DNA from 3 places in the Xanthomonas sp. AC360 genome. Region 1 is predicted to be linked to each of the others. Evidence: predicted binding sites of a transcription regulator. Region 1 holds the regulator's gene; each other region holds the start of a gene.
The links. The regulator FliA, encoded in region 1, starts transcription of late flagellar genes. The targets are predictions, from matches to a motif close to TAAAGTTTNNCNNNCNNNGGCCGATAA.
Positions count from the first base shown of each region.

Region 2: a site for FliA is predicted at 1,510-1,536, ahead of ACZZ0O_RS00030 (methyl-accepting chemotaxis protein). Genes of this name have one in related genera too.
Region 3: a site for FliA is predicted at 1,716-1,742, ahead of ACZZ0O_RS09390 (GGDEF domain-containing protein). Genes of this name have one in related genera too.

Region 1 covers NZ_OZ409846.1:3,799,241-3,802,426, forward strand. The annotation lists gene ACZZ0O_RS16250 (chemotaxis protein CheA) at 1-165, opposite strand, end outside; gene ACZZ0O_RS16255 (protein phosphatase CheZ) at 168-794, opposite strand; gene cheY (chemotaxis response regulator CheY) at 794-1,186, opposite strand; gene ACZZ0O_RS16265 (RNA polymerase sigma factor FliA) at 1,221-1,988, opposite strand; gene ACZZ0O_RS16270 (MinD/ParA family protein) at 1,985-2,869, opposite strand; gene flhF (flagellar biosynthesis protein FlhF) at 2,856-3,186, opposite strand, start outside.
Region 2 covers NZ_OZ409846.1:7,457-10,642, reverse strand. The annotation lists gene ACZZ0O_RS00030 (methyl-accepting chemotaxis protein) at 1-1,443, opposite strand, end outside; gene ACZZ0O_RS00025 (membrane-bound PQQ-dependent dehydrogenase, glucose/quinate/shikimate family) at 2,188-3,186, opposite strand, start outside.
Region 3 covers NZ_OZ409846.1:2,188,183-2,191,368, forward strand. The annotation lists gene ACZZ0O_RS09385 (SulP family inorganic anion transporter) at 132-1,619, shown strand; gene ACZZ0O_RS09390 (GGDEF domain-containing protein) at 1,866-2,846, shown strand; gene ACZZ0O_RS09395 (M28 family metallopeptidase) at 2,998-3,186, shown strand, end outside.

The DNA of each region.
Region 1 (3,186 bases):
GCCGGCGCCGCCCTTGAGCGTGTGGAAGCCGCGGAACACCGCGTTGAGCTGGTCGGCTTCGTCTGGCGCCTGTTCCAGCGACACCAGCTGTTCGCCGAGGCGATCCAGGATTTCCTGGGCCTCGACGATGAAATCGGCAGCAATATCGTCTGGAACAGCACTCATGGTTACAACCCCAATCCGGACAGCAAATCGTCGGCGTCGTCTTGCGACACCGCGTGACGGTCCAGGCCCTTGACCGCAGGACCGGCAAGACCGCCGTCGTCTTTCTTCGGCTCGGTGCTCTTGGGCGGCAGGCCCAGCGCGCCGAAGCCTTCATGCACGCGGCGCACGATCCCGGCCACGCGGCGAATGATCTGCCCGCTGAGGTCCTGATAGCTCTGCGCCAGCGACAGCTCGGTGAGGTTGTGGCGCATCTGGTCCATCAGCGCGCCCTGGTCCTGATTCAGACCGCCGTCGCGCAGCTTGTTGGCCAGCTCGCGGCATTCTTCGACCAGATCCAGGGTGCGATGGCTGGCCTTTTCGGTCATTTCCACCACGTGGTCCAGGCGCGAGCAGGCATCGTCCAGTTCGCCGGCTTCTTCGGGCACGGTGGGCAGCTCGCCCAGCGCCTGCCCAAGTTCGCGTGCGAGCCGGCTCAGGCCCTGCATCATCGGACGCGTGCGCAGGGCGGCGAGGTGATCGACCTCGCGCTTCCAGGCAGCTTCGTCACCGCTTTCCAGTGCATCAAGCGCACCTTGCAGACGCTCGATCAACGCAGCGCGTTCGGCATTGGTCTCCACGGTGGCGTTCATCAGGCGGTCGCCGCCAGACGTTCGAATACCTTGCCCAGCTTTTCTTCCAGCGTCTGCGCGGTGAACGGCTTGATGATGTAGCCATTGACGCCGCACTGCGCCGCTTCGATGATCTGCTCGCGCTTGGCTTCGGCGGTCACCATCATCACCGGCAGGTGCTTGAGCTTAGCGTCGGCGCGGATGTTGCGCAGCAGGTCGATGCCGGTCATGCCGGGCATGTTCCAGTCCGTCACCACAAAATCGAACGGGCCCGAGCGCAATGCAGCCAGCGCGCTGTTGCCGTCTTCGGCCTCTGCGGTATTGGTGAAGCCGAGATCTGCCAACAGATTCTTGACGATACGTCGCATCGTCGAGAAGTCGTCCACGATCAGGATCCGCATGTTCTTATTCACATCAAGCTCCTAACACGAAAAAATACGCGAAAAATTAGTCGTCAATTTCGACACCGGCGTCGGCCAGTTCGAAGACTTTGAGGCGGCCGCGCAAACGCACCACGGCCTGGCCATGGATCTGGCAGACGCGCGACTCGCTGACACCGAGCACAGCGCCGATTTCCTTCAGGTTCAATTCCTGTTCGTAGTACAGCGACAGCACCAGCTGCTCGCGCTCGGGCAACTGGCCGATGGCCTTGCCCAGCTCGCGGCCGAATTCGCCACGCTCCATCATCTGCTGCGGGTTGGGGCCACCCTTGGCGGTGGTGTCCAGCTCGCCGTGATCTTCGATGCGCGATTCCAGGCTCAGCACCTGGCCGCGTGCGGCGTCTTCCATCAGGCGCAGGTAATCGGGCAGCGGCATTTCCATCGCGGCGGCCACTTCGGTGGCGGCGGCGGCGCGGCCGGTGTTCTGCTCGATCTTGCGCACTGCGGCGGCGGCGTCGCGGGCACGGCGGTGTACCGAACGCGGCACCCAGTCGCCACGGCGAATTTCGTCGATCATCGAGCCGCGGATACGGATCGAGGCGTAGGTTTCGAACGAGGCGCCCTGGTCGGAGTCGTAACTGCGCGAGGCTTCGATCAGGCCGATCATGCCGGCCTGGATCAGGTCGTCCACTTCCACGCTGGCCGGCAGACGCGCCGCCAGATGGTGGGCGATGCGGCGGACCAGATCGGCGTGCTGGGTCACCACGTCGTTGGCGTTATTGCGCTGCACGGCGCGGTACTGCGCGGTGGCCGTGGTTGCGGTAGCAGTGCTCATGCGGCCACTCCCCGTTGGATGATGCGTTCGACAAAGAACTCGACGTTGCCGCGCGGCACGGTGGGAGCCTGCCAGCGCGAGGTACGGCGTGCGATTTCGGCAATGGCCTGCGCCGACGGACTGGCGGGATACGCCTTGATGACGGGTTGCTGACGCTGCACCGACAGGCGCAACCAGTCGTCCTGCGGCACGTGGCCGAGATAGTTCAGCGACACATCGCCAAGGAACTTTTCGCAGACGCGCGAGAGCTTGTCGTACAGCAGGCGGCCTTCGTTGGGGTCGCGCACCATGTTGGCGATGATCTGCAGGCGGTCCACGCCGCGTTCGCGCGAGAGCACCTTGATCAGCGCGTAGGCGTCGGTGATCGAGGCCGGCTCGTCGCAGACCACCACCACGGTGTCCTGGGCGGCCTGGCAGAAGGTCAGCACGCTGTCGGTGATGCCGGCGGCGGTGTCGATGACCATCACGTCCAGGTCGCGTTCCAGTTCGGAGAACACATTGACCAGGCCGATGTGCTGGGCCGGAGCCAGTTCCGCCATGTGGCGGCGACCGGAGGCGGCCGGCACCACCAACACGCCGCCCGGGCCTTCGATGATCACTTCATCGAGCGTGCAGCGGCCGGCGATCAGGTCGGCCAGGGTGAACTTGGGCGAGAGTCCCAAGACCACATCCAGGTTGGCCAGGCCAAGGTCGGCGTCCAGCAGCAGGGTGCGTTTGCCCATGTCGGCAAGCGCCACGGCCAGGTTGGCGGAGATGTTGGTTTTGCCCACGCCGCCCTTGCCACCGGTCACGGCAATCGTGCGCACCGGGCCCAAGGGCTCGGGACGGGTCGCCGTCAGGGGGAAGGCGTTGGTCAGCTTTGCGTATTCACGCGACTGCATGGTTGTGCTCCGGAGTACAGGGCTTATCGGCAGCGCGCCGTAAATCTTCAAGACGAAGAACGAGACTGGCGGCATTGGCGCGGTGCAGGTCGTCTGGGACCCGCTGTCCGTCAGTCACCCAGGTGATGGGCAGTTGGTGGTCGACCACCACCGACAAGGCGCTGCCGAAGCGGCCGGTCTCGTCGAGTTTGGTCAGCACCACGCCTTGGGGTTTGGCGTGGGCGAAGCGGCGCACGACCTCGTCGAGGTCGGCAAAATGAGAGTTGGCGGGCAGCACCAGCAGCGAGGTGACCTGCTGGGCGGCGCGCAGCCAGTTC
Region 2 (3,186 bases), 3.8 Mb from region 1:
AAAACCGCGGCCCTGTTCGCCGGCACGTGCTGCTTCCACCGCGGCATTGAGCGCCAGGATATTGGTCTGAAACGCGATGCCGTCGATGACGCCGATGATCTCGCCGATCTTGCGCGAGGCGGTACTGATCTGGCTCATGGTGGCGACCACATCATCCATCACCTGGCCGCCGCTTTGCGCCACTTCACCGGTGCCCACCACCAGGCGGTTGGCCTGCAGCGCGCTGTCGGCATTCTGCTTCACGGTCGAGGTGAGTTCTTCCATGGAGCTTGCGGTTTCTTCCAGATTCGCCGCCTGCTGCTCGGTGCGTTCGGACAGATCGGTATTGCCAGCGGCGATTTCCACCGCAGCCTGGCGGATGGTGTCCGATGCAGTCTGGATGCCGCCGATGATTTCGGTCAGACGGGCGACGGTCTGGTTGGTGTCGTCGCGCAGACGCGCAAAGATGCCGTGCGCATCGCCGTCCACGCGCTGGGTGAGGTCGCCTTCGGCCATCGCGCTGATGACGCGTGCCAACGCGGCCAGGTGGGTTTCCACCGAGTCGTAGATGCGGTTGATGCCTTGCGCCAGCGACAGCAGCACGCCATCCATGCCGTCGACCTGCATGCGGCGACTGAAATCGCCGGCCGATGCCGCGTCGATGATCTGGATCAGCGCCTGCTCGGCGTTGACCTGCGCGGTGACGTCCATCCACTGCGCGATGGTGCCCAGCTTGGTGCCGTCGGCGGCGATGATCGGGCTGTATACAAAGTCGATCTGGCGCCCGAAGAACGGCGCGCGCACGGCCTTGGACGCATTCAACGCGCGCATGCGGTCGATGGCGGCCTGGCTGTCCGGGTAGATGTCGCCGATGCTGCCGCCGACGAATCCTTCGGCATGGAAGCTGGGGCGGAAGCTCTGCACATCCGGCTCGATCAGCTTGAGCATCGCGAGCAGCTTGCGGTTGGCGAACAGCACCTGGCCGTCGTCGTCGGCGATGCGGATCATGGTGTCCAGATCGTCGAGTGCCTTGATCACGAACTGCCCATGGCGAAGGCCTTGTTCCATCACGTCGATGCGGATGGCCAGCTTGTCCTGGGTCGCCTGCAACGTGCGCAGCAGCGGTGCCAGTTCACCGGAGGCGGTACGCGCGTCCAGGCGCTGAAAGCGGCCTTCGCCCAGCGCAGCGACGGCACTCACTGCCTGCTGCAGCTGCGCACTGCTGCGACGACGCGCCCACCACCACAGGCCGACGCTGGCCGCGCCGAGCACCAGCAGGGCCGGGAACAGCTTCGCGAACGCGCTACCGACGCCGCCGGGCACCAGCGTTGCGGCATAGAGCGTCAGCAAGGCCAGCAGCCCGAGGTTTGCGGCAGCGGGCATCCATGCAGTCCAGGTGGTACGCGCAACGTTTGCGTCCGCGGGTGGGCGGGAAACGGGTGCGGCATCGTGTGAAGGCAACATAGGCTGAGTCCGACTAGTGTTCTGGGAAAGGGGGAACGGTGTGCGGCAGGAGTGGGCTGCAATGGGGTATCGGCGGCCGAGCCCGAATCATGATGGTGTGAAAGGACCGTTTGTCGGAATGCGTGCTGCCGAACCCACAAAAAGCTGATGTGGTTGATTTGGAAGCGTTTTCAATTGCGGTGCGTATGTTTTGAGCAGCTCTCGGCTGCCCGGAATCGGTGTTCCTGGTTGTAAATTCCGCGTGAAATTGGGCTGTCGTGAGGTCGGGCAATTCCACGCTCCGATGGAATGCAGATGGGCGGTTCGCTTCCCCTGATCTGGCAGCGGCTACTAGCGCGCGTTGCACTGTTGCCGGTGCCGGTGCCGGTGTCGGTGTCGGGTTTGCTCTGAAATCAGAGCGGGCACAAACCACCGCCATGGCAGTGCACCGGGTGTCGGGAAATCGCAGCAGGAGAACTTGAAAAGCAGCGACCCGAAGAACTTCGGAAAGACCTCCATCCGACACGGCTCGGTGCGACGCCGATGGCCCGTCGGTCAAACCGCAGTTCCGGCACACCTGTCATGAGCGGACGCAACCCAGTGCAATTCAGGCGTGCTGCCGGAACCACGGATTCCGACCGCACACCACATGCTCCGCCGCATCCGGACAACGACGATTCGCCCAATCGACAGGCCGCGCCCATAAAAAAACCGGCCGTCTCGCGACGGCCGGTCTGTTGTGTCACTGCCCAAAAGGGCTGGCGATTACTTCGCCGGCGCCGCTGGTGCAGCGTCCGGCAAGGCCCAGGCGATGACGCTGTCGCCGGACTTGGTTTCCATGCGGTCGTGCCCACCCACGGCTGCCACGATGTACTGCTTGCCGTCGATGGTGTAGCTCAACGGGGCAGCCTGCGGGCCGGCCGGCACGCGCGTCTCCCAGACCTGCTTGCCGGTGCGGGTGTCGAAGCCGCGCATGAAGTCGTCCAGGGTTGCGCCGATGAAGGTCACGCCACCGGCGGTGGCCAGTGAGCCGCTGTTGTTGGGCGTGCCGATCTCGAACTTGGTCTTGGACGGGATGCCCATCGGACCCTGGTCGTAGCCGGTACCCAGCGGACGGCGCCACAGCACCTGCTGCGTGCGCAGATCCACACCGGAGATGTAGCCCCACGGCGGGGCGACGCACGGGGTGTTGAGCGGCGACATCCACGGCTCCTTGCGCGCGCCATAGGCCAGGCCCTTCTGCGCCATGTAGCCGGGGGTCTTGCTCTTGCCGTCGAACACCGACACGACGCCGAGTTCGTTCATTTTCTCGCGGGTATAGACCTGCAAGGTGTAGGGCAGGCGATTGCTGTTCATCACCATGATGCCGCGCTGCAGATCGACCGAGACGCCGCCCCAGTTGATGCCGCCGTGGTTGCCGGTGAACGCCAGTGAGCCTTGCAGCGTCGGCGGGGTGAACATGCCTTCGTAGCGCAGCTGCTTGAACTGGATACGGCAGGCCAGCTGATCGAACGGGGTCATGCCCCAGGCATCGGATTCGATGATGGTCTCGACCTCGCGGCTGGGCGCGCCCACGGTGTTGGGCATGCCCGGCGAGATCGGCTGGGTGGCAGCGGTCCAGTCGCCATGGTCGGTGCCTTGCGGCACGGCCATCTGTTTGACCGGCATCAACGGCGCGCCGGTGGCACGATCCAGCACGAACACCTGGCCGGACTTGGTAGCCTGGATCACCGCAGGACGGGTGCCGCCGCCGGCGACCGGCCA
Region 3 (3,186 bases), 1.6 Mb from region 1:
TGATCGCAGCCACAGAAAAGCGCATTGGCGCACAGATCACAGGTGGGCTGCGGGCGCGGTCGCTTTCCCGCACACTATCGTCGCTGCGCGCTGTCCGCAGGCTGTCCTTTTTGTCCCCGGAGTGTCCCCCAATGTCTTTCCTGCGTGCCGAACTGGCGCAATGGCGCGCTTCACCTGCGCGCGAACTGATGGCCGGTGCGGTAGCAACATTTGCCCTGATTCCCGAAGTGATTGCGTTCGCCTTCGTGGCGGGCGTCGACCCGCAAGTCGGCCTGTTCGCGTCCTTCGTTATCGGCATCGTGATTGCATTTTGCGGTGGCCGCCCGGCGATGATTTCTGCCGCGGCCGGATCGGTGGCGCTGGTGGCCGCACCGCTGGTGGCGGCGCACGGGCTGCCGTATCTGTTGGCGGCCGGGCTGCTGGCCGGCGCGGTGCAAATCCTGTTCGGGCTGCTGCGCTTGGGCGTGCTGATGCGTTTTGTCAGCAGCTCGGTCCGCACCGGGTTTGTCAATGCGCTGGCGGTGCTGATCTTCGCCGCACAGCTGCCGCATCTGCTTGGTGCCAACCTCACCAGCTGGGTGATGCTCGGTGTGGGCCTGGCGATCATCTACGGGCTGCCGCGCTTGCGCGTGCCCGGCCTGTCGGCGATTCCCTCGCCGCTGTTGTGCATCCTGCTGCTGACCATCGCCGGCAGCGCCCTGCACCTGCCGCTGAAGACCGTGGCCGATCTGGGCAAGCTGCCCAATGCGCTGCCGTTCCTGCAATGGCCGGCCGTGCCGATGACGCTGGAAACCCTGCGCATCATCGCGTTGCCGGCGTTGGCCATCGCCATGGTGGGTCTGCTCGAATCGATGATGACCGCGCGGGTGGTCGACGAACTAACCGATACCCCCAGCAACAAGAACCGCGAGTGCACCGGGCTGGGCATCGCCAACACCGCCGCCAGCCTGTTCGGCGGCATTGCCGGCTGCGGCATGATCGGCCAGACCGTTGGCAACGTGAAGTACGGCGGCCGTGGCCGGCTATCGACGTTGTTTGCCGGCGTGTTTCTGCTGATCCTGATGGTGTTGCTCAAGCCGTGGGTATCGCAGGTGCCGGTGGTGGCATTGGTGGCGATCATGGTGATGGTGTCGGCCGAGACCTTCGACTGGCGTTCGCTGCGCACCGTGGTCACCCACCCACGCACCTCCAGCGTGGTGATGTTGGCCACCGTGGCGGTGACCCTGGCCACCCACAATCTGGCTGCCGGCGTGGCGGTGGGCGTGGTGCTGAGTGGGGTGTTCTTTACCTTCAAGGTGGCCGGGCTGCTGCAGATCGCGCATAGCGATGGCGCAGATGGCGTGCGCACCTACAGCGTGCGCGGGCAGGTGTTCTTCGCCTCGGCCGATGTGTTCATCGACGCCTTCGACGCGCGCGAGGTGCCTGGCCGCGGCGTGGTGATCGACGTGAGTCGCGCGCATTTCTGGGACATCACCGCCGTGGCGGCGTTGGAAAAGGTGGTGCAGCGGCTGCGGCATCACGACCTGGACGTGCAGGTCAAGGGCCTGAATGCCGGCAGCCGCCGGCTGATGCAGCGGCACGCGCTGGGCGAAGACGCGCTGGAATCCGCGCTGCCCTGAGCATTCCAGGGCAGCCGTGCCTAGCGGTGTCGCGGGCGGGCGTGTCTGCTGCCCAGCGGCGGCTGGCCGCGCGCTGAGCCTTGGCGGCCGCCGACCTCAAGTTTGCGGCTGGGGCGCCGATGAACCGGCATCCTGATTGCCGGTCGTTGTCGTGAAGCCTGCGCATTGCCACTCCAGTTGTCCGCCAGCCCGCCGTGTCCGGCAAGGCGGGCCTGCGTCTGCGTCTGCGTACCGGCCGAGCCGCCAATGAGCGCCACGCCGTTGCTGGAACGGATGGTGGACATGACCGCCATCCGCGATGCCGATCTGCTCGATCTGAGCCTGTTGCGCACCATGCGCGAGCTCTGCACCGCCGAAGAGCTGTCGCTGCTGCGCATCGCCCCGGATGGCCGCACCATGGCCGAAACCCGCCTGCACGACGACGGCCGCTTGTCGTTAACGGTGGCTGAGCTCAAGGATGCGCAGATGCGCGCCCAGCTGGTCGACGTGCATGGCCCCGGCGATGTGGTGCACCTGCACCAGAATGGCCAGGCGCTATTGGTCTATCCGATGATGGAAGCGCGCGGTATCCGCACCTGCCTGCGGGTGGGCGGTGCACGCCCGCCCGGTGCCGCCGAACAGGCGATGCTGCAGGGCTTTGCACGCTTCTTCCAGAATTACCGCAGCCTGCTCGACGATGCGCAGCGCGACGCCTTGACCGGCCTGCGCAATCGCAAGACCTTCGACGATGTGATCCTGCGGCTGTTCGCAGGCGGGGCAGAGACGCCGGCAAACGAAAGCGTCTGGCTGGGCATCGTGGATATCGATCATTTCAAGCGTGTCAACGACACGTTCGGTCATCTGTATGGCGACGAAGTGCTGTTGCTGGTCGCGCAATTGATGCAGCGCGCGTTCCGTCAGGACGATCTGCTGTTCCGCTTCGGCGGCGAAGAATTCGTGATCGTGCTGCGTGGCGTGGAGCGCGATGTTGCGATCAGCCTGTTCGAGCGGTTTCGGCTTGCCGTTGCCGAGCATGTGTTCCCGCAGGTCGGGCAGGTCACGCTCAGCACCGGCATCGTGGAACTGACGCATGGGCGCCTGATCAGCCAGCAGCTGGACGAAGCGGACAAGGCGCTGTACTGGGCCAAGCAGCACGGCCGCAATCGCGCCGTGGTGTACGCCGAGCTGATCGCCAGCGGGCAATTGCTGCAGACCATGCAACAGACCGGCAGCGTGGACCTGTTTTAAGCGCGCGCCTCGCTCTCGCCCTACCGCGTGCAGGCGTGCCGACAGCTGGTCCGGCGCAGCGCGGCCATCGCAGGCGGCAATCCCGCGACATGCTGCCGCTTGCACGCGCGGGTGGCTACACTCCAGGGCTGTCTGATATCTGGGGTATGCAATGAAGCGACTCGCCGTGGGACTTTTGGCAATGGCGGTCTCGACCGCAGTGATGGCGCAGGCGCCGACGTTCGATGGCGCGCGCATCTCGCGCGACGTCAAGGAGCTGGCCTCCGATGCCTACGAAGGCCGCGGCCCGGCCACTGCCGGCGAAGAAAAAACCATCGCCTACCTGAGCAAGCAATTTGCC